DNA from 4 places in the Streptodolium elevatio genome. Region 1 is predicted to be linked to each of the others. Evidence: riboswitches for the same ligand, from Rfam matches in the RefSeq annotation. Region 1 holds a riboswitch; each other region holds the start of a gene.
The links. Region 1 has a riboswitch for cyclic di-AMP ahead of ACWD12_RS36900 (transglycosylase family protein). Riboswitches for the same ligand answer to the same signal wherever they lie in the genome.
Positions count from the first base shown of each region.

Region 2: it holds a riboswitch for cyclic di-AMP, as region 1 does, so the genes downstream of both, ACWD12_RS12920 (transglycosylase family protein) here and ACWD12_RS36900 (transglycosylase family protein) in region 1, are expected to answer to the same signal.
Region 3: it holds a riboswitch for cyclic di-AMP, as region 1 does, so the genes downstream of both, ACWD12_RS38320 (C40 family peptidase) here and ACWD12_RS36900 (transglycosylase family protein) in region 1, are expected to answer to the same signal.
Region 4: it holds a riboswitch for cyclic di-AMP, as region 1 does, so the genes downstream of both, ACWD12_RS02105 (C40 family peptidase) here and ACWD12_RS36900 (transglycosylase family protein) in region 1, are expected to answer to the same signal.

Region 1 is NZ_JBSFVE010000032.1:12,223-17,871, reverse strand. Features, by position in the region: gene ACWD12_RS36915 (GntR family transcriptional regulator) at 1-395, opposite strand, end outside; gene ACWD12_RS36910 (hypothetical protein) at 525-1,355, opposite strand; gene ACWD12_RS36905 (phosphatase PAP2 family protein) at 1,644-2,297, opposite strand; cyclic di-AMP (ydaO/yuaA leader) riboswitch at 2,817-2,996, shown strand; gene ACWD12_RS36900 (transglycosylase family protein) at 3,000-4,394, shown strand; partial or broken gene ACWD12_RS36895 (NlpC/P60 family protein) at 4,828-5,649, opposite strand, start outside.
Region 2 is NZ_JBSFVE010000005.1:275,470-281,118, forward strand. Features, by position in the region: partial or broken gene ACWD12_RS12910 (MFS transporter) at 473-868, opposite strand; gene ACWD12_RS12915 (hypothetical protein) at 960-1,358, shown strand; gene ACWD12_RS12920 (transglycosylase family protein) at 1,541-2,824, opposite strand; cyclic di-AMP (ydaO/yuaA leader) riboswitch at 2,828-3,001, opposite strand; gene ACWD12_RS12925 (N-acetyltransferase family protein) at 3,511-4,092, opposite strand; gene ACWD12_RS12930 (helix-turn-helix domain-containing protein) at 4,089-4,655, opposite strand; gene ACWD12_RS12935 (pyridoxamine 5'-phosphate oxidase family protein) at 4,729-5,442, opposite strand; gene ACWD12_RS12940 (aminotransferase class I/II-fold pyridoxal phosphate-dependent enzyme) at 5,621-5,649, shown strand, end outside.
Region 3 is NZ_JBSFVE010000037.1:11,591-17,239, forward strand. Features, by position in the region: gene ACWD12_RS38315 (NYN domain-containing protein) at 25-1,458, shown strand; cyclic di-AMP (ydaO/yuaA leader) riboswitch at 2,172-2,326, shown strand; gene ACWD12_RS38320 (C40 family peptidase) at 2,337-3,452, shown strand; gene ACWD12_RS38325 (hypothetical protein) at 3,587-4,978, shown strand; partial or broken gene ACWD12_RS38330 (M48 family metallopeptidase) at 5,243-5,649, shown strand, end outside.
Region 4 is NZ_JBSFVE010000001.1:482,519-488,167, reverse strand. Features, by position in the region: gene ACWD12_RS02115 (ATP-binding protein) at 1-63, shown strand, start outside; gene ACWD12_RS02110 (LuxR C-terminal-related transcriptional regulator) at 234-833, shown strand; gene ACWD12_RS02105 (C40 family peptidase) at 952-2,034, opposite strand; cyclic di-AMP (ydaO/yuaA leader) riboswitch at 2,043-2,179, opposite strand; gene ACWD12_RS02100 (hypothetical protein) at 2,406-2,759, shown strand; gene pcrA (DNA helicase PcrA) at 2,825-5,302, shown strand; gene ACWD12_RS02090 (peptidoglycan DD-metalloendopeptidase family protein) at 5,501-5,649, opposite strand, start outside.

The DNA of each region.
Region 1 (5,649 bases):
GTCGGCAGCGCGTCGGGACAACCGGCGCGGGCGATCTCGGCGACCGTCGGCACCTCGAGGAGGCGGCGCAGGCGGTGGATCTCCTCGGCGTCCTGCGCGGACAGCGCCCGGACCCGGAACCCCTTGTTGCGCACGGGTTCCACGAGGCCGTCCTTGGCGAGGTCGAGCAGGGCCTCGCGTACCGGCGTCGCCGAGACACCAAAGCGGGTGGCGAGGCCGGGCGCCGAGTAGACGACGCCGGGGCGCATGTCGCCGGCGATCAGCGCCGCGCGGATCGCGCGGGCCACCTGCTCGCGCAGGCTCAGGCGTTCGCCCAGGCGTGCGGCGTCTGCTCCCGGATCGGCGCCTGGTTCGGCCCCGGGGTCGACCCTGTCCCCCGTGCCCGCCTCGTCCATGCCGCTTCAAGTCCCTCCGTGACACGGCGTGCGGTTCCCGCCGTGGAGGCGCCGCGCGGCCGGGGCCGGAGCGCCTCCACCAGACCGTACCCAACTGCGTGCGTACGGCGCAGCTTCGCGGGTGGCGGGTCAGCCGGCTCGGCGGCGGCGCGCGGCGACGACGGCGGTCGTACCGCCCGCGGCGAGCAGTCCCGCACCCGAGACGAGGAACGGCCACGTCGGCGATCCGCCGCCGGTACGGGCGAGTTCGGGCTGCGCGGAAGGCTGCGGGCTCGTGCTGGGCACGGACGCGGCAGGACGGGTCGCGGGCGGTGCGGAGGTGGGCGCGACGGGCGTCGCGGTCGCCGTCGAAGGCGGTTCCGGGGTGCGCGGCCCGGGCGTTCCGGGGCGCGACGGGCACGCCTTCTCGCCGACCGTCAGATTCACCGGTATGGGTCCGGCGGGGAGCAGGTGGAGTTCGAGGGCGACGGCGCGTCCGGGGTATTGCGAGCCGATGCCGATCCAGCCGAGCGGCCCGAGGTCGATCTTGGGCAGTCCGGTGGACTTGACCTCGACGCCGATCGTGCGCAGCGCCTGGAGGGCGGCGACGGTGAGCGCGCCGCGTTCGCCGCAGGTGGGCTGGAGGAGTTGGAGGTCGACGACCTCGCGGAGCGCGGCTTCCACACGCTCCGCCTGCTCCTGGCCGTCGGCCCGGCCCGTCGGCTCTGCGGCTGCGGCGATGGCGGCAGGGGGCGGTGTGGTCGGCGCCGGGGTTGTGGCGGCCTGCGCGGGGGCCGCGCCCGCGAGGAGGGCGGCCAGCGCGGCGGCCGGGACGATTGCGGCGGCGGAGATGCGGGTGGCGGCGCGGGTACGGGTACGGCTACGGGTGGTGGTGGTGCGGGTGCCGGCGCGGCCGGCGGCGGGGGTGGGCTTGGCGGTTGCCCGGTGCGTACGGCGGCGTGCGGATGTCGGTGCGGACACGGCTGTGGACCCCTCGTCGTGGAGTGCGCGCGCCACGGGACGGTGGCCGCGCAGGAGCGACTGTCCGGGGAAACGGCGCGGAGGGGTGACGCCTCGGATGATGATCCGATGACCGGACGCGGGTGAGTCTGGCACCGAGGGCGCGCGGTTGGGCCCGGTTTCGGGAATCTTGACCCTTGCGGGCGGTGGCTCGTCGAGGGCGGGGTACGCCACGTCGGGCGCGATGGGCTGCGGGCGGCGTGCAGGCGCGCGGTGTGCGGTGTGCGGCGGGACGGTGCGAGCGGTGGGTCAGCCGGTCGGCTCCGCGACGACCAGCGGGCGCAGCGGTGTGGTCTCGACCCGGCGTACGACCGGCAGCAGGGCACGCAGGGCCAGCGGCGACAGCGCGAGCGCGACGAGAGCGCCGAGCGCGAAGCCACCCAGGATGTCCGTGGGGTAGTGGACCCCTACATAGAGGCGGGCGAACCCCTGAAGGACGGCGACGAGGACGGCAATAGCGCCGAGCCTCCGGTCGACCAGCAGCAGGGCGATCGCCAGGGACATCGTCAGCAGGGCGTGGTCGGAGGCGAAGGACGGGTCGTCCTTGCCCTGCACGAGGACCGTGACGTCGGGGTGGGTCAGGAAGGGGCGGGGCCGGTCGACCCATTCGCGCAGCGGCATGTTGGCCACCTCGGCGAGCAGGGCGGCGATCGGCGCCCAGATGAGCCCGGCGACGGCGACGTCGTGGTCGGGACGCCGGCGGGCCCGGAACCACGCGATGCCGAGGAGTCCGGCGAGGATCGCGAGGAGGCCGTACTCCCCCATGAACTCCATGAAGCCGTGCGCCCATGTGGTGTCCTCGGCGAGGCCGTTGACGCCCTGGAGGACATCGACGTCGATGTTGTCTCCGGCGGCGAGGGGCACCGCGGGCTCGGCCGCGGCGGGCAAGGCGTACACGGACACGGCAGGACCTCCCGAGAATTCGTCCTTCAAGATCACGCTTGGGAGGTCTGCGCGGTTCCCGAACCGCGGGGATTCCCCTGATTGGGGCCCTGAGAGGGAGCTCGGCCGACCGGATAATCCGGACGAATGATGGCAGAGTGCCCGTCAGGTCATCCGATCGAAGGAGATGCGCGCCGATGACCTGCCGAACAAAGCCCCATGTCGGACATTTCGGATCTTGCCTTCGGAATGTCGGCCAGGTCACACCGATTTGACGTTCGATCACCGTCCGTGCGCGAAGCGTGGTGGTTTTTCACAAACGGTCAGTGGAGCGGTACCGAAGGTAGGAATTCGGACACCTTCGGCCGTCCAAAAGTGACAAGGAGTGACGTCTTGCCCACCACAAAACGGACGTAAACCTGTTCTTACGATGAGTCGCTTGTGATCTCAGGATCTGTCTGCCTAACGTGCTCCGCGTCGGTCCCCACACCGACCCCTCTCACCGGAACGCCTAGTTCTGCCGCCGGTCGGGACGGGACAGCTGAGAAGCAGCCACGGCAGAAGCGGGGGAACCAGGTGTAACGCGCCGGACTGGTGACAAACCAGGACGGCTAGGGGTGAAGCCGTACCAGTGACCCTTCGACCGGGGTCGCCGCGGGCGGCCGGGCAACTCCAGCCCGAATCCGACAGCTCACCTCGCAGGCGTAGGAGAGGAAACGCTTCATGCTGTCCGGAACCGGGCGTCATCGCCGTACCCGTCTGTCCACGACCTCGCGCATCGCCGTCGCCGCCGGTGTCACCGGTGCCGCGATCGCCGCCCCGATCATCGGGGCGACCACCGCCTCCGCCGCGTCGGTGAGCACCTGGGACAAGGTCGCCCAGTGCGAGAGCACCGGCAACTGGTCCATCAACACCGGCAACGGCTTCTACGGTGGGCTGCAGTTCACCAACTCCACCTGGCGCGAGTTCGGCGGCACGCAGTACGCCGCGCGCGCCGACCTGGCCACCAAGGACCAGCAGATCGCGATCGCCGAGAAGGTGCTCGCGGGCCAGGGCCCCGGCGCCTGGCCGGTCTGCTCCGTCAAGGCGGGCCTGACCAAGAACAGCGGCGCCCCCTCGATCGACACCGGCTCGTCCAACGGGTCCTCGCAGACCCAGGGCAAGACCTCGACGCAGACCGCGCCGAAGCCCGCCGCGCAGCAGCCCTCGGGTGCGAAGCTCACCGAGGACGCCAAGGCCGCCGCCCCCAAGCCGGCCGCGCAGCCCGAGGCGAAGACGCAGCAGGCCCCGACCAAGCCGGCGACCCCCGCGCCGTCCGCGAGCACCGCCAAGGCCGACTACACGGTCGTCGTCGGCGACACCCTGTTCAAGATCGCCCGGGCGCACGACGTCACCGGCGGCTGGCAGAAGCTGTACGACCTCAACCGCGGCGTCGTCGGCGGCAACCCGAACCTGATCTTCCCGGGCCAGAAGCTGGCCCTGGGCGGCCAGTCCACCGCGGCCCCGGCCCCGGCGAAGCTGACCGAGGACACCCCGGCGAAGCCGGCTCCGGCCCCGTCGGCGTCCTCCTCGTCCACGAAGCCCTCGGGCGCGAAGCTGACCGAGGACAAGGCCCCCGCCAAGAGCGAGACCACCAAGCCGAGCACGAGCTCCAACACGAACTCGAGCGCCGCCAAGCCGTCGACCGGCAACTCGTCGTCGACCGAGGCGTCGTCGTCCGGCTACGTCCGCCCCGTTCCGGGTGCGGCGAGCGGCTCGTACGGCCGCTCGGGCTCCATGTGGTCGAACGGCCACACCGGTGAGGACTTCCGCGCGTCGGCCGGCACCAAGGTCAGCGCCGTCACCTCCGGCACCGTGGTCTCCGCGGGCTGGGGCGGCGCGTACGGCAACGAGGTCGTCATCAAGCACGCCGACGGCCGCTACACGCAGTACGGCCACATGTCGAAGATCTCCGTCTCGGTCGGCCAGAAGGTCTCGACCGGCCAGCAGGTCGGCCTCGTCGGCTCGACCGGCAACTCGACCGGCCCGCACCTGCACTTCGAGGTGCGCACCGGCCCGAACTACGGCTCGGACATCAACCCGATCACCTACCTCCGCGCCCACGGCGTCAACGTCTGATCCACTGATCCTCGCGATCGGTCGAACTGACATCGCAGTGACGCGGTAGAGGCACCACGCCGCAGGCCCCGGACCCCACGGTCCGGGGCCTGCGGCGTTTTCGGGCGGGTGGCGGCCTGTTGTGGGGGATGGGCGTCGCCGGGAGCCGCTACGGGCGCACAGGGGCCGCGGCGGGGGCACGGGTGGGCGGTGGGGACGTGGTGGGCCTGGAGGGCGGCGGCTGCTTGCCGGGGGCCGGGCGGCTGGTCGTCGGCGCACCGGGACGCGGGGGCGCCTGCGCCGGTGGTTGGCTCGGTGCGGGGGCTGTCGGCGAGGGGGTTGCCGGTGCGGGGGTGGGGGTGGGCGGCGCGGGGGTCGTGTCGGAGAAGGACGTACGGGGTGCACCTGCCCCCGCCGTTCCGGCGACGTTGGCGACGACCGGGCCGCCGCGTACCGGCAGGGCCTCCGCCCCCTCGGGGGTCACCCGTGTGGCACCGATGTAGTCGGGCTTGTCGATCTTGCCGAAGCGGATGACCTCGCCCGTGTAGGGCGCGTGGATCATCGTGCCGCCGCCGACGTAGATCCCCACGTGGTGGATGCTGCGCGGATCCTTGAGGTCGTACGCGAAGAACACCAGGTCCCCGGGCAGCAGTTCGGCCCTGGCTGGGTGCCGGCCCGCGTTCCACTGGTCGTTCGCGACGCGCGGGAGCTTGATGCCGACCTTCTGGTACGCCGCCTGGGTGAGGCCCGAGCAGTCGAACCGGCCCCGGTGGGCGGCCGTGCCCTCACCGCCCCAGAGGTAGGGCGTACCGAGCTTCGACTGCGCGAACTCGATGGCCCCGACCGCGAGAACCGACGGCGGCAACGGGGCCTTCACCGCGCCGAAGCTCTGCTCCAGGGAGCGGATGTTCTTGACGTAGTTGCGCGTCTCCTTGTACGGCGGGATCCCCTTGTACTGGATGACGCGGTACGCGCCGGCGTTGTACGCGGCGAGCATGTTGTTCGTCCGGTCCCCCGGCACGGAGGCGATCGACTTCGACAGCGCGCAGTCGTACTTCGCGGCCGAGGGGATCGCGTCGTCGGCGTCGAAGGGGTCACGGCGGCCGTCGCCGTCGCCGTCCGTCGACCACTGGGGCCAAGTCCCGGGCATGAACTGCGCGATGCCCTGCGCACCGACCGGGCTGACCACCTTCGGGTCGAACCCGCTCTCCTGGTAGAGCTGCGCGGCGAGCAGCGCCGGGGAGATCTCCGGGCAGAGCCGGCCCCACTGTTCAAT
Region 2 (5,649 bases), on a different contig from region 1:
GGCTCCGTTCCGAGGTCGCTCCTGGTGGTCCGCCGGGGCGCCGGTGAGCGCCTCGGCATCGCTGTGCCGCGGCGGCGGTGTGGGTCCCGCCTCCGCTTCGGCATCGCTGCACGAGCGGTAATCCGACGACAACGCACGCACGTCGTGAATCTCCCATTTCCGTAGGTTCCGGCTTCGGCCTGCGATTCTGCGGTACGAAGGGGGCCTTGCCGCAAGGCCCCCCATGCGCTATAAGTTGAGAGTGGCAAGGAGAGAACATTCCTCCTTGCCTTTCTTTTTGCGGCGGTTTGGGCCGCACGGCGCCCTGGTTTTGCGACCGTTCGCTTCTGGCTGCCGGATGGGGCTGCCGGCGGACTGCCGGACCGGGGTATCTCACGGGCCGGCGCTATCCGCGGCGAATTCGGGCGAGGCGGTACGGCGCAACGTACGCCATTTGCCTCGCGTGCGCGCCGCAACCCCCCGTCACGCGGCGCAACGCGCGCAGGCGCGGGACGGCCCACAGCAGCCGCGCTCCGGCCGTCGCCTTCGCGCGGACGCCGCCGGCGTGACCGACCGGGGCGGCGGGCCTGGGTTTCGGGAGGGCCGCCGAGACGACGAGCGCCGCCGACGCCGCGAAGCCGGCGACCGTGCCGGCGAAGAGCCAGTCGTACGACGCGACCGCGAGCAAACCGGCCGCGAGCGCCGGGCTGAGCAGGCTCTCCAGGTCGTACGCGAGCCGCGACATCGACAGAGCCCGCGTGTACTGCCGTTCCTCGCGCAGGACTTCGGGGATCGTCGCCTGGAACGTCGGGGTGAAGGCCGCGGACGCCGCCTGGAGCAGGAAGATCAGCAGGTAGATCTGCCACACCTGGGTGACGAACGGCAGCGCGGCATCGTAGGGCGGGCGATGTGAAGGGCCGTGGATTGCGGCACCCGAAGGGCTTGACCTCAAGTTCGCTTCAAGTTCAAGGATGGTCCGCATGAACAGCGACAACGACGCCATCCTGCTCTTCCACAACACGATGCGGATCACCGCCGGGCACCTGGAGGGCTTCCGCAAAGCCATCGCCGACGCCGTCGGGTTCGCCGAACGCCACGGACCCCAGCTCATGGTCGAAGTCTTCGTCGACGAACCGGAGATGACCGCGCACAGTTTCCAGTTGTTCCGGGATTCGGACGCGGTCCGCACGCACTGGCGGCTCGCGGATCCGTACATTCAAGGGGTGATGGAGCACTGCCGCGTCGAGAGCTTCGAGGTGTACGGCGAGCCGGACGCGGAAGTGACGGCCGGTATACGCGAGGGAGTCGGCGAGGGTGCCGTCACCTTCGCCCCGCAGGTCGCCGGATTCCTGCGCTTCGGCGCGGCACTCGCAAGCTGAATGCACGCTGAACTGCCGGACCGGTCAGGCCGTTCGGCAGACCGGTCAAGCCATGTGCGGACCCGGTCGCAGCGACCCGGGTGTGCGGACGCGGCGACGCCCGGCCGGAGGAGTCCGGCCGGGCGTCGGTTTTACTGCTGTCCCGCGTCAGCCCCACAACTGCGCGGGGCGTCTGGTGTGGCTCAGATGCTGACGCCGTGGGCGCGCAGGTAAGCCAGCGGGTTGATGTCCGAGCCGTAGTTCGGGGTGGTGCGGATCTCGAAGTGCAGGTGCGGGCCGGTCGAGTTGCCGGTCGAGCCGGACAGACCGATCTGCTGGCCGGTCGAGACCTGCTGGCCGACCGACACGGACGAGGACGACAGGTGGCCGTACTGGCTGTACTTGCCGTCGGCGTGCTTGATGACGACCTCGTTGCCGTACGCGCCGCCCCAGCCGGACTTGACGACCGTGCCGGAGGTGACCGCCTTGACGGAGGTGCCCGACGCGGCGGAGAAGTCCTCACCGGTGTGGCCGTTCGACCACAGCGAGCCCGAGTTGCCGTACGAGCCGTGCGGCGCGCCCGGGACCGGACGGGTGTAGCCCGACGCGGAGGACGACGACGCGGTGGCGTTGTCGGTCGAGTTCTTGGCCGTGCTGCCGGACTTCGCGGTCGAGCTGCCGGAGTCGGTGCTCAGCTTGGCGCCGGCCTGGTTCTTGGCCTGGTTCTTCGTGCTGCCGGTGTTGGCGGAGGACTTGGTGTCCTCGGTGAGCTTGGCACCGGTCTGCGGGGCCGCGGCCTGGCCGCCGGCCAGGGCCAGCTTCTGGCCCGCGTAGATCATGTTCGGGTTGCCGCCGACGACGCCGCGGTTGTCCTGGTACAGCTTCTCCCAGCCGCCGTCGACGTGCTGGGCGTCGGCGATCTTCGAGAGAGTGTCGCCGACGACGACGGTGTACGAGGTGCTGCCGGTCGACGCGGACGCGGGAGCCTTGCTCTCGGTCTTCGCCTCGGACTTGGTGTCCTCGGAGAGCTGCGAGCCGGACTGGCTCTTCGGGGCGGCGTTCTGGGACTTGGTGGTCGAGCTGCCGGTGGAGCCGGTGTCGATCGAGGGGGTACCGCTGTTCTTGGTCAGGCCCGCCTTGACGGAGCAGACCGGCCAGGCGCCGGGGCCCTGGCCCGCGAGCACCTTCTCGGCGATCGCGATCTGCTGGTCCTTGGTGGCCAGGTCGGCGCGGTCGGCGTACTGGCCGCCGCCGAACGCGTTCCAGGTGCTCTGGGTGAACTGCAGGCCGCCGTAGAAGCCGTTGCCCGAGTTGATGGACCAATTGCCGGTGCTCTCGCACTGGGCGACCTTGTCCCAGGTGCTCACCGGGGCGGCGGAAGCGCTCGTGGCGCCGATCAGGGGGGCGGCGATCGCGGCACCGGTGACACCGGCGGCGACGGCGATGCGGGACTTCGTGGTCAGACGGTTGCGAGTTGCGGACAGCATCAAGCGTTTCCTCTCCTACGCCTGCGAGGTGAGCTGTCGGATTCGGGCTGGAGTTGCCCGGCCGCTCTCGTCCGCCCTTCGGAAAGGGCCGTCGAGCGCGGCTTCACCCCTAGCCGTCCCGGTTGTCGCCGGGCCGGCGCGTTTCACCTGGTTCCCCCGCTTCTGCCGTGGTTGCTTCTCAGCTGTCCCGTCTCGGCCGGCGGCAGAATTCGGCGTTCCGGTGAGCGGGGTCGATGTGTGGGACACCGACGCCGAGAAAGGTAGGCAGACGGACTCCGACAACTCAAATCCCCTCCCCGCAAAGCCGGTTTGGGAATATCGGCGTTCGGGGAATAGGCCACGCGGTGTAGTTCGGGGCGACCGGTATGTGTGCGGATTTCTCCGTACGGTGATCACCGGGCCACGCAGGGCATGATCGCCTCACCCAAAGTGGCCCGGGGGTGATGCAGCGTCGATTCGGTAAAGCAGGGGCAAAGTTATGAGAATCCGGCGCATCACCGCGATTAGGACGTTCCGGATGTGGGGAAGCTGCCTCCCGGCGCGCGCACGAGCCCGCTGAAACCGTCAACACACGTTTGACCGACGGGGCGCGCGCGGATCCACAAGGTCACCGGGGGCATTTCCGGCCGGTGATCCGTCGCGGGACGCGTCGCGTCAGGAGCCGTTCTTCACCGGCTTGTAGAGGTTCACGGCTTGTAGAGGGTCACCGGCTTGTAGAAGAAGGTGCAGTCGCGCAGGACGCCGTCCGGATCGGCCGCGTACGCCGGGACGACGCCGTAGCGCGTCCAGCCCGCCGCCTCGTACATGCGCTCGGCCGGGCTCTCCGTCTCGGTGTCGAGCATGAGCAGCGTGATGCCGGCCTCGGCCGCGTGCGCCTCGGCGGTCGCCAGCAGCGCGCGGCCCAGACCTTGCCCGCGTGCGTCGCGGTGGACCATCAGCTTGACCACGTCGGCGCGGTGCGCGCCGTTCGCCCAGGAGCTGAAGGCCAGGCAGACCGTGCCGAGCACGCGGCCGTGGAAGGCGGCACCGTCGGAGGCGCTGTCGGGGGCGCGGTTGTACGCGGTCCACACGACGAAGGCGCCCGCGCGCACGGCGTCCGCCTGGCTGTGCCACCACGCGGCGCCGTCGCCGGGCGTGAACGGAGTGCGGAAGCCGAGCGACGCACCGCCGGTCACGGTGTCGGCGAGCAGTTCCCCGAGAGCGGGCACGGCGTCGTCGAACGCGTCCGCCGGCAGGCGACGGATCCCGACCCGGGGCGCGGCCGTCACGGCGCGACCACCACGAGTGCGTACCGGACGGGCCGTGCGCCCGGGCAGGCGTACGCGGACGGCCCCCACAACCGGAAGCTCATCGCGTCGCCCTCGTCGAGCGTGTGCGTCGTGCCCTCGACGGTGACGGCGAGCGTGCCGTCGAGGACGCGGATGTGGTGTTCGAGGCCCGGCGTCGGCGGGCCGTCGTACGCGATGTGCGCGCCCGGGGCGAGCAGGCCCTCGACGACCTCGGCGCGCAGGTCCGGGTTCGGCGGGGACACCGAGCGCCGCACGAAGCCCGAGGCCTCGTCGGTCCAGACCCGCTGTTCCTCGGCGCGCACGACGCGGACGGCCTCGGCGCCGGACTCGACCTCGGCGAGCAGACGCGACATCGTGCGCCCGTACGCCGTGCAGAGCTTGTTCAGCAGTGCCGCCGTCGGGCTGATCTCGGCGCGTTCGAGGCGCGAGAGGGTGGAGCGGCTCACACCGGTCCGGCCGGCGAGTTCGTCCAGGGACCAGGTGTGCTCGACGCGTAGCGCGGTGAGTCGCCGGGCGAGGCGTTCGTCGACGTCGTCTCTCATATGCGGGATGGTATCCCGCATATGAGAGAACCGTAGGTGGGGGTTCCGTCGATACACGGTCATCCGCACGCCGTCATCCGCGCCGGGCCAGCCACTCCTTCAGGTACGCGGGCGGCTCGCCCTCCACCCCGGCGTCCGGGCGCGGCGTCCCGGCCGCCGTGCGCAGCGGGACCACCCCGGCCCAGTGGCCGAGCTCTCGGTCGGCCGCGTCCTCGGCGAGCCCGTGCGAGCGGACCTTCGCCGCGACGTCGGACAGGTCGAGGGCGAACAGGCCGGTCTGGGCGGCTTCCTTCGGGCTCGGCGGGCGGCTGTCGGCGTACCGCCCGGGCACGAGGTGGTCGATCATCGTGGCCCAGCCGCGCGCGGTCTCCGCGGGGTCGGTCACCCGGCGCAGCGGCCCGTGGGCGATCACGCAGCGGTAGTCCATGGAGTGGTGCATGGCCGCGCGCGACAGGACAAGGGAGTCCGCGAGCGTCACCGCGAAGGAGACCGGCAGGCCCTCGTCTCCCGCGTGGCGGACCGCGATGGCCAGGTGCGAGCCGCTCGACACGTGGAGGTAGAGGCGTCCGCCGTCGCGGCCGAAGATCAGCGGCAGGATCTGCGGCTGCCCGAAGGCGGTGAACGCGACGTGCGCGAGAAACGCCTCGTCGAGGATCGCGTGCACGGTCTCCGCGTCGTAGCGCATGCGCTCGCGGTATCGCGTGGGCGTGGTCGCCTCGGTGCGGGCGTAGACGGACGGGGGCTCGGTGGTCCCGGTGGTCCCGGTGGCCTCGCGGGCGCTACTCATGTCGGAAACCTCTTTGTACTAGGTCAATCACAAGTTGGTGCTAGTACAATAAGGCGACGAGTTGGGGGACTGTCAACGCAATAGGGTGCGATCACAGATTGCGGCCGCCGGGCAACAGGTCGCCCGCGCCGTGCGACCGCACCGACGACTGCGCGTCGTTGCCGTTCAGGAGGAGATCGTGGCCCCGACCGGGCGTACCGCCGCCGA
Region 3 (5,649 bases), on a different contig from region 1:
CCTGCCGACGCGGACGCGGACGGCGTGGCCGAGGCGGGATCCGAGTCCGACACCGGCGCTGCGTTCGAGGCCGAGTCGGCGCCGGAATCCGGCGCGGACGCCCACGCCGACGGTCAGGACGGCGCTCACGACGACCCCACCGACCACGACGCCGCGCCCCGCGGGCCGCTGCCCGACGGTGTGCGCCAGCGGGTGATCGCCCTCGCGGCGGACGGCCTCGGCGCCATGACGTCCGACGAGATTCCGGTCCCGCTGCGGCAGTTCGCCCGGTTCACCCCGTCGCGACGGGCCAAGCTGGCGGCCACGCCGCTGGCCGGGGTGCTGGAGAACGACCCGGTGTTCCGGCAGCGGATAGCGGAGCGCCTGCGCCGCGGACTCCCGGACCTCGCGGCGGCTTTGGACGCGGGGCGCCCGCCCGCCGCGGCCGATCCGCTGGACGTCGCCGCCGCCGCGTACCTCCTGCGGCCGCCCGGGTGGGTCGCGCTGCTCGACACCGCGGGGCAGGCCGCCGAGCGCGCGGCCCAGGACCGTGCGGGCGCCGAGGCCGCCGCCGTGGTGGACCGGCTGGAGTCGGAGCTTGGCGCGCTGCGTGCCGCCGCCCGTACCGAGCAGGAGAAGTTGCGGGCCGACCTGGAGGAGGCCCGCAAGGAGGCCGAGCAGTTGCGCCGCCAGGTCCGCGGCCTCCAGGGCGGCGCGAAGCACGCCGAGAAGGAGGCGAAGCGCGCCCAGGCGGAGTTGGCGACCGTACGCGCCGAGGCGCAGACGGCGATCGCCGCCGCGGACAAGGAGACGCGCCGCCTGCGCAGCAGGGTCTCCGAGGTGGAGTCCGCCCTCGAAGCCAGCCGCCGGGCCGCGCGCGAGGGCCGCAGCATGGAGGACACGCGCGTACGCCTGCTCCTCGACACGGTCCTCGAAGCCGCCCAGGGGCTGCGCCGCGAACTGGCCCTGCCGCCGGTCGGCATCCGCCCCGCGGACACCGTCGACGCCGTGGCGCCCGAGGGGGCGAGCCCCAAGGACATCGCCAAGCGCGCGCTCGAAGGCGACGACCCCGCGCTCCTGGACCAGTTGCTGAGCCTGCCGCAGGCGCACCTGGTGATCGACGGCTACAACGTCACCAAGACGGGCTACCCGTCGCTCGCCCTTTCGGAGCAGCGCGTACGCCTACTCGGGGGACTTGCCGTCATCGCCGCGCAGAGCGGCGCCGAGGTCACCTGTGTGTTCGACGGCGCGCAATTGGACGCCCCCGTGCTGCTCGCCCCGCCCCGCGGGGTGCGGGTGCGCTTCAGCAAGGCGGGGGAGACCGCGGACGAGCTCATCCGCCGCCTGGTGCGCGCCGAACCGCCGGGCCGTCCCGTGATCGTGGTCTCGTCGGACCGCGAAGTCGCCGACGGTGTAAGGCGGGCGGGGGCGCGCCCGGTGCCGTCGACGATGCTGCTGCGCCGGCTCGCCCGCGGCTGACCGCCGCGCCGCCCCGTGCGATGCGTCCCATCTCGACCGCCGTGGTTGACATGTGACGTTGTGTCAGTGCCCGTCCCTACCGTGTGTTCCAGGAGCAACCGCTCCATCGCAGCTCCATCGGAACGCAACGGAAGAGGTGGACGACCATGCGGGTCTGCTGCCGTACGTGCCGTGCCCGAGGTCCGGCGTGTGCTGATTGTGTGGTCCCTCAAATTCTCGACGATAAATCGGACTTTTCGCCCGATGCGTCGAAATCCAACGAGTCGGTTCCGGTGTGCCGACACGCCGTGGTGGATGTGGGATATCCCACAATGCGCCGTAACGACACCGATACGGGTGATTCGCCCGTAGGGCGGAATTCGGGAATTACCGGGTGTCTCGACCTCTCGCCGGAAACCGTCGACCGCATAGCCCTGCTCGCTGAGGCGGGCCTGTCCCGCCCCCTCCGGTACGTCCCTGACCTGCGCGAAGATCCGTCGAAGCCGACTCCTCGGGAGCCGCGCCAAGCGGCCGCCGAGCCGCCCGCACAACGCCGTAAACCGCCACGAAAGTATGAACAGATGGTCGCTCTCTGATCACGCTCGGTGGACCCGGAAGCATTAATCACGAGATCTCTTGTAAAACTTCGGCGATTGATTTGAACGGATCAAGCCCGGGTCACTAATGTCTCGGGCTGAGTGCCCGCAATGTCGATCGTCCAGCCAGGGCGGCGGCGGGGACTCCCGCCGAGTCCGACGAGGCCGCGAGGCCGAGCCGGAGCCGGGGAACCATTCCCCGTGGGGTGAATCGACACGAAGTCTGTGTCGTAGGGCGTCTCTTCCGGCCCGAACCCGTCAGCTCACCCGGTAGGCGGGCGTAGGAAGAAGGAGTTCGCCTACGTGGCGTCCCACCGACGGCCGAAGAAACCGAGCAAGGCGCGCGTCGGCGTGCTCACCGCCGCTGCAGCCACCGCGGTGGCGCTCTCGCCCGGCATGTCCCAGGCCGACCCGGCCCCTTCCAAGGACCAGGTCAAGGCCCAGATCAACGAGCTGACCCATCAGGCCGAGGTCGCGACCGAGGAGCTCAACGGCTTCCAGGAGAAGACCGAGCTGCTGCAGGGCCAGGTCTCGCAGATCCAGGAGCGGATCGCCCAGGAGCAGTCCGACCTCATCTCGCTGCAGAGCACCATGGGGGTGATCGCCAGTGCGCAATACCGCAACGCCGGCGTCGACCCCACGCTCCAGCTCATGCTGTCGGAGAAGCCCGACGAGTACCTGAGCAAGGCGGCCGCGCTCGATCAGATCACCGCGCAGCAGGCCGCCTCGATCGAGCAGATCCAGGCCAAGAAGCGCACGCTCGACCAGGAGCGCACCGAGGCCTCCGCGAAGCTCGGCGAGCTCGAGGACACCCGCAAGAACCTCTCGGCCAAGAAGGCCGAGGTCGAGAAGAAGCTCCAGCAGGCCCAGGCCCTGCTGAACACGCTGACCGAGGCCGAGCGCGCCGCGATCCTCGCCGAGGAAGGCCACGGCGACACGATCGAGGCGGACGACCGCGCGTCGCGCGACGAGGCGCGTACCCCGTCGTCCACCGCGCCGACCACCACCAAGCCTTCGCCGACCACCACCAAGCCGGAGACCGAGACCCCCAAGGTCACCGTCCCGGTCAGCGGGCGGGCCGGTGCCGCCGTCGCGGCCGCCGCGTCGAAGGTCGGCAAGCCGTACGTGTACGGCGCGACAGGCCCCAACTCCTTCGACTGCTCCGGCCTCACCGGCTGGGCGTGGAAGCAGGCGGGCGTCTCGCTGCCGCGTACCTCGCAGGCGCAGGCCGGCGCCGGCCGCAGCGTCCCGGTCGACCAGATCCAGCCCGGCGACCTGGTCATCTACTACAGCGGCATGTCGCACGTCGGGATCTACGCGGGCGGCGGGCAGATCATCCACGCCCCCAAGCCCGGCACCAACGTGCGCTACGCGCCGCTGCACTCGATGAAGGTCGTCAAGGTCGTCCGTCCCTCCTGACGCGTCCGCCGACTCACCGCCCCTGATGCCGCACCGCGCCACCGGAGGCCGAACCTCCCGGTCCCCACGCCGGGAGGTTCCCGGTGCGCGGAACTCGGCGGGTGGCCCCGTTCGCGGTCTCGTACGATCAGTCCGTGGACGACCGGGGCCCTAGGGCGCGACGGATCCCGCGGTGGCTCCTGGTATTCGCGGCAATCTGCGCCGCGATATCCACCGGAATCGCCCTGGGAGTCATCGGCCTGGGCTCGGACGGTTCGAGCCGCGGGTCCGCTCCCGGCGCGAGCCCCTCTCCGCCGGTACAGGCCGCCGACCTGCCCGCCGGCCAGGAGAAGCACACCGATCCGCGCAACGAGGCGATCGCCCGGCTGCTGGAGCGCCGGGCGACGGCGGTGCGGACCCACGACCGCGCCGCGTACCTCGCGACGATCGACCCGGCGGCGAAGGCCTTCCACGACGCGCAGGCCGCGGCGTTCGACAACGCGGCGCAGATTCCCTTCGCGTCGTGGGACTACGAACTGGTCGCCGCCGACGCGTTCACCCTTCCGGAGCAGCGCCTCGCGACTTTCGCGGGCGCCACGGTGTTCGCCGCGCAGGTCGACCTGACGTACCGCATCGAGGGCTTCGACAGCGCGCCCGTGCGCAGCCCGCAGTACCTGACCTTTGTGCTCCGCGACGGTGCCTGGTTGATCGCCGCCGACACCGACGGCACCGACAGCGGCATGCGCGGCGCGGTGCAGGTGTGGGACCTGGGACCGGTCACGGTGCTGCGCGGGGACTCGGGCATCGTGCTCGGGGTCGGCGACGGGACAGACCTGCGGTCGTACCAGAAGGACATGGACACCGCGGTGCCCGACGTCCACAAGGTGTGGGGCGGCGTGTGGGCCGGGAAGGCCGTCGTGATCGTCCCGGCCAACCAGGAGCAAATGGCCCGCCTGCTCGGTGCCGAGCCGCAGCAGTACGCGCGCATCGCCGCGGTGACCACCGGCGAGCGCGGCGCCGACGTCGACGCGGCCGCCGCCGACCGGGTCATCGTCAACCCGGACGCGTTCCGCGAACTCGGCGCGGTCGAGCGGCGCGTCGTCATGACCCACGAGATCACCCACGTCGCGAGCCGGGCGTTCACCCGCAACTGGACCCCCACGTGGCTGTCCGAGGGCTTCGCGGACTACGTGGGGTACCTCAACTCCGGCCAGACCATCCGCAGTGCCGCCCCCGAGCTCCGCCGTGACGTCCGCGAGGGGCGGGTGCCCCGCACGCTGCCCGCGGACGAGCAGTTCGAGACCACGCAGGAGGCGCTGCCGCAGGCGTACGAGATGGGCTGGCTTGCCTGCCGGATGATCGCCGAGCGCTGGGGACAGGAGAAACTGGTCGAGTTCTACCGCGCGGTCGGCGAGGCGCCGCCGCCCGGTGTGGGACAGCCGGACCAGAAGAGCCGCCTCACGAGCGCGTTCGTGTCGGTCCTCCGGATCTCGCCGGCGGACTTCACGACGCAGTGGGCGGCGTACGTGCAGGCGCAGGTCAAGTAGCGGCCCGGCCGCGGCGCGGCCGTGCGGTGGGGAACAGACGGGGAGGGAAGCCGGCCGATGTCCGGTCAGAAGGTGCTGGTGGTCTGCCTCGTGGTGACCGCCGCCGTGCTGCTGGTTGCGGTCGCGCTCACCACGCCGTGGCGGCCGCTGCCCGACATCCCCGGCGGCGCGACGGCCCCCGACGCGGCCCGCGACTTCACCGCCGCGGAGATCGCCCGGGGGCGGGAACTCGCGGACCACGCCCGGCCGCCCGCGTACCTGTCCATGGCGCTGAGCCTGGTGGTCGCCCTGCTGCTCGGCCTGACCACGCTCGGCGCGCGGCTGATCGCCGCGGTCGCCCGTCCGCTCGGCGGCGGCTGGGTGTGGCAGATCCTGCTCGGCGGGCTGGTGCTGCTGCTGATCGGCCGCGCGGTGGCACTGCCGTTCGACGCGCGCCTGGAGGTGGTGCGCCGCAGGTACGGCCTGTCCGTGCAGACCTGGTCCGGCTGGTGGCTCGACGCCGCCAAGGGCTTCGCGATGTCCGCGGGGCCGGCGCTCGGCGTCGCGCTGGCGCTGTTCGCGCTGGTACGCCACTGGCCGCGCGCCGCCTGGCCGATCGCCGCCGGGGCGGGTGCGCTCCTCGTCGTCGCGATCTCCTTCCTCTACCCGCTGTTGGTGGAGCCGGCCTTCAA
Region 4 (5,649 bases), on a different contig from region 1:
ACCGAGGTCGAGCTCGAGATGGCGCGCGGCGAGGCGGCGTCGAGGAACAGGAGCACCAAGTGAGCACCCAGGGCCCGCAGGACACCCCGCACACCCCCCGGCGAAGCACGCCGCAGAACCCGCCGCAGAACGCGCCGCACGACGCGCCGCAGGATCCCCGGCAGGACGCCGAGCGCGCGGCGGCGGACGCGCCGGAACCGCGCGTGCGCGTCGTACTGGTCGACGACCACCGCATGTTCCGCACCGGCGTGCGCGCCGAGATCGGCGAGGCCGTCGAGGTCGTCGGCGAGGCCGAGGACGTCGCGTCGGCGGTCTCGGTCGTCCACGCGACGATGCCCGAGGTCGTGCTGCTCGACGTGCACCTGCCCGGCGGGGGAGGCGTCGAGGTGCTGAAGCAGTGCGCCGGCCTGCAAGGCAGGGTGCGGTTCCTGGCGCTGTCGGTGTCGGATGCGGCCGAGGACGTCATCGGGGTCATCCGGGGCGGCGCCCGCGGCTATGTCACGAAGTCCATCACCGGCGACGAACTCGTACGCGCCGTGGGCCGGGTGGCCGAGGGCGACGCGGTGTTCTCGCCGCGCCTGGCCGGCTTCGTGCTGGACGCGTTCTCGGCGACCGACGTACCGCCGATCGACGAGGACCTGGACCGGCTGACGCAGCGCGAGCGCGAGGTGCTGCGGCTGATCGCGCGCGGCTACGCGTACAAGGAGATCGCGCGGCGGCTGGTGATCTCGGTCAAGACGGTCGAGACGCATGTGTCGGCGGTGCTGCGGAAGTTGCAGTTGTCCAACCGGCACGAGCTGACCCGCTGGGCGACCGACCGCCGCCTGGTCTGACCGCGCGGCTGCCCGTCGGCAGGCCCGGGCGCAGGACTGGGCGGCAGGACCCGAAACGACGCGGGCCCCTGATTCCGGAGCACCGGAATCGGGGGCCTGCGGTACGTGGTGCGGCGGGTCAGCCCACGCGGCGCGCGGAGTGGAACGGCATCTCGGTGATCGGGGCGACCTTGATGACGGATCCCGGACGAGGGGCGTGCACCATCTTGCCGTCGCCGATGTACATCCCGACGTGGCTGATGTCGGAGTAGAAGAAGATCAGGTCGCCCGGCTGGAGCTGGGACTTGGACACCGGGCTGCCGACCTTGACCTGGTCCCAGGTGGTACGCGGCAGCTTGACGTTCGCCTTCGCCCACGCGGCCTGCATGAGGCCGGAGCAGTCGAACGAGCTCGGCCCCGCCTTGCCCCAGCCGTACGGCTTGCCGCGCTGGTCCATCGCGAAGTCGACGGCGACCGCGGCGCGCCCGGAGGCCGGGACGTTCGGCAGCGGCTCTTCGGCCTCGGGCTTGTCGCGCCCGGCGCGGTCGTCGGTGCGCTCTTCGTCGGCGTGGTCGTTGGACTCCAGGACGGCCTGGCGCTCGGCCTCGGTGAGGGTGTTGAGCAGCGCCTGGGCCTTGTTGAGCTTCTCCTGGATCTCGTTCTTCTTGCCGTTGAGGTCCTTGCGCAGCGCGTCGAGGTCGGCGAGCTGCTGGGAGGCCTCGGCGCGGTCCTGCTGGAGCATGCGCGCCTGCGCGGCGATCTGTTCGAGGCGGGTGGCCTGCTGGCTGTCGATCTGGTCCAGCATCTGGGCCTTTTGGAGGTACATCGCGGGGTCGCCGCTCAGCGCGAGCTGGAGCTCGGGCGGCATGCCCCCGTTGCGGTACTCCTCGGCGGCTATGACACCGATCTGCTCGCGCAGCTGGTTCATCGCGGCCTGCTCCTCGGCGACGCGGGTCTGCGTCGCGTTGGACTCCTTCTGCAGCACCTCGACCTGCTCCTGGACGCCGTTGAAGACGTCCGTCGCCTTGGCGACCTCGCGGTGCAGCTGGTTGACCTGCTCCTGCACCTGCGCGGAGGTGGGCGCCGGGTCGGCGCTCGAGGTGCCGGCGAACGCCACGACACCGGTCATGGTCACGGCGGCGGTGGCGAGCGTGGCGGCACCCCTCGGGGCGCTGCGCGGCTTTATCCGGCGGTGCTGCGCGGGACGGCGATGAGACGCCACGAAAGCGTCACTCCTTCCTCGGCCGCCTACCGGGTTAGCTGACAGGCTCGGGCGGAAGAAGACGCCCTACGACTCCGGACTGGCGGGCCCGGACCCGATTCGCCTCGATGGGAACCTGGGTCCCCGGCTCCGGCTCGTGCTCCTCGGCCGTGGGGGCGGCCTCGGTACGTCGCCGGACTCGGCGGTGGCGGCCGTGCACTCCTGGTGGAGCACGGGGGTACGGCCGCCTGGCCGAGAACATTAGTCACAGGAGTGTCACGACCCCCAGCTTTCCGGGCCGCATTGCCAAGTCTTTACCTTGAGGGCCGTTTCATTGTCCGCTTTGTGATTTTTGTAGTCTCGGAGCGCCATCCCACCGTGAGGAGCGTTTCGTGGACGTCGTCCGACAACTTCTGCTCGTCCTGCACATCATCGGGATCGGGTCCCTGCTCGGCGGCTTCCTCACCCAGATGAAGGGGATGAAGACCGGAGACGTCCGCATCAACCCGGCCATGACGCACGGCGCCCTCACGATGCTCGTCACCGGCATCGCGCTGGTCGGCGTCCGGCAGGCCGACGACCTCGACGTCGACAACACCAAGATCAGCGTCAAGCTCGCCATCCTCATCGGGATCCTGCTCATGGTGTGGACGAACCGCGCGAAGGAGCGCGTCGACGTGCAGCTCTTCGGCGCCGTCGGCCTGCTCACCGTCGCCAACATCGTCATCGCCGTCATGTGGACCTGAGTTCGCCCCGGGCCGAGGCGGGCGGGCACCGGAACACCGCCCGCGGCTCGTAGACTCGGCAGACGATGAGCAAACTCTTCGACGACATGCCGCTGCCGGGGTTCGACGCCGAGATCCCGCCGCCCGCCGCCGAGCCGCTGCCGGACGACGCCCCGCCGCCGCCCGAGTACGACCCGGCTCCCGACGACCTGTTCGACGGCGACTACGCCCCGCCGACCGAGCCGTACGAGGGCCACTACCGCAACGGCGCCCGCAAGCCGGTGATCGATCCCGCGCGCCTGCTCGACGGCATGAACCCGCAACAGCGCGCCGCGGTCGTCCACGAGGGCTCCCCGCTGCTCATCGTCGCGGGCGCCGGCTCCGGCAAGACCCGCGTGCTGACCCACCGCATCGCGTACCTCCTGGGCGCGCGCGGCGTGCACCCCGGCGAGATCCTCGCGATCACCTTCACCAACAAGGCCGCGGGCGAGATGAAGGAACGCGTCGAGGCACTGGTCGGCCCGCGCGCCAAGGCCATGTGGGTCTCCACGTTCCACTCCTCGTGCGTGCGCATCCTGCGGCAGCAGTACAAGAAGCTCGGCCTCAGCTCGACCTTCTCCATCTACGACGCCGCCGACTCGCAGCGGCTCATGGCGATGGTGTGCCGCGACCTGGACCTCGACCCCAAGCAGCACCCCCCGCGCAAGTTCAACGCGCAGGTGTCGAACCTCAAGAACGAGCTCATCGACCCGGAGACCTACGCGTCCGGGACGCAGAACGACGCCGAGCGCAAGCTCGCCGAGGCGTACACGCTCTATCAGGCGCGCCTGCGGCAGGCCAACGCCCTCGACTTCGACGACCTCATCATGACCACGGTCAACCTGCTGCAGGCGTTCCCGGACGTCGCCGAGCACTACCGCCGCCGCTTCCGGCACGTCCTCGTCGACGAGTACCAGGACACCAACCACGCGCAGTACGTGCTGGTCCGCGAGCTCGTCGGCGGCGCCGCCGGGCACGGCCCCAAGCGCACCGTCGACGGCGACCTGGTCAACCCCGCCGAGGAGGGCCTGGCCGAGGTCCCGCCCGCCGAACTGTGCGTCGTGGGCGACGCCGACCAGTCCATCTACGCGTTCCGCGGTGCCACCATCCGCAACATCCTCGACTTCGAGTCGGACTACCCGAACGCCACGACGATCATGCTGGAGCAGAACTACCGCTCCACCCAGACGATCCTGACCGCCGCCAACGCGGTCATCGAGCGCAACAGCAACCGGCGCGCGAAGAACCTGTGGACCGACTCGGGGCAGGGCTCGACGATCACCGGCTACACGGCCGACGACGAGCACGCCGAGGCGCAGTTCATCGCCGACGAGATCGACCGGCTGACCGACACCGGCAAGATCACCCCCAGCCAGGTCGCGGTCTTCTACCGCACCAACGCGCAGTCGCGCGTGTTCGAAGAGGTCTTCATCCGCGTCGGACTGCCGTACAAGGTCGTCGGCGGCGTGCGCTTCTACGAGCGCAAGGAGGTCCGCGACGCGCTCGCGTACCTGCGGATACTCGCCAACCCCGACGACGTCGTCTCGCTGCGGCGCATCCTCAACGTGCCCAAGCGCGGCATCGGCGACCGCGCCGAGGCGTGCGTCGAGGTGCTGGCCGCGCGCGATCGCGTGCCGTTCGCGGACGCGCTGCGCCGGGCCCACGAGGCGCCGGGCATGGCGACCCGCTCGGCGAAGGCCGTCGCGGGCTTCGTGGCGCTGATCGACCGGCTCCGCACGGTCGTGGACGGCGGCGCCGGCCCCGCCACGGTCCTGGAGGCGGTACTCGAACAGACCGGCTACCTGGCCGAGTTGCAGGCGTCCACGGACCCGCAGGACGAGACGCGCATCGAGAACCTCCAGGAACTCGCGGCGGTCGCCCTGGAGTTCGAGCAGGCGCAACCCGAGGGCACGCTCGCGGACTTCCTGGAGCAGGTGGCCTTGGTGGCCGACTCCGACCAGATCCCGGACGACGATGGCGGCGTGGTCACGCTGATGACGCTGCACACCGCGAAGGGCCTGGAGTTCCCGGTCGTGTTCCTGACCGGCCTTGAGGACGGCGTGTTCCCGCACGTGCGGGCGCTCGGCAACACCAAGGAATTGGAGGAGGAGCGGCGCCTCGCGTACGTCGGGATCACCCGAGCCCGCGAACGGCTGTACGTGACGCTGGCGAAGATCCGCAGCGCGTGGGGGGCGCCCGCGTACAACCCGCCCTCCCGGTTCCTTCAGGAGCTGCCCGAGAAGCTGGTCGAGTGGCGCAACAGCGCGCCGTCGGCGGCCCAGGCGCTGTCCGCCACCCGGACCACCCGTTCGGCGCCCTTGGGGCGTCTCAGCGGGCCGAGCCGCATCACCGACCGCGAGGTCGTCGCGCTCAAGCCGGGCGACCGCGTCACGCACGACAAGTTCGGCCTCGGCACCGTCGTCGCGACGCAGGGCGAGGGCGACAAGGCGCAGGCCACCATCGACTTCGGCGCCACCGGCACCAAGCAACTCCTGCTGCGCTACGCCCCGGTGGAGAAGCTGTAGGGGCACGCGACCCGCACACGCGAAACGGGGCCCGGTGGCGATGTCACCGGGCCCCGCTACGTTGTCCGTTGTGTCGGCCGAACCCCTTGCTCCCTTGCCGCGACGAGTGATCGCGTCGGTATTGCATGGCGAGGAGAGGTGCCGACGGCGGTGCCGATCGGGGCGGTGCCGTGCGGCTGACCCCGACGTCCCCCGGGGTCAGCCCGTGGGGTCGAGGCCCTTGGCGCGCAGCCACGGTATGGGATTTATCGGGGCACCGCCGTTCGGGCGCACCTCCAAGTGGAGGTGCGGGCCGGTGCTGTTGCCGCTGTTGCCCGAGTACGCGATCACGTCACCGGCCTTGACCG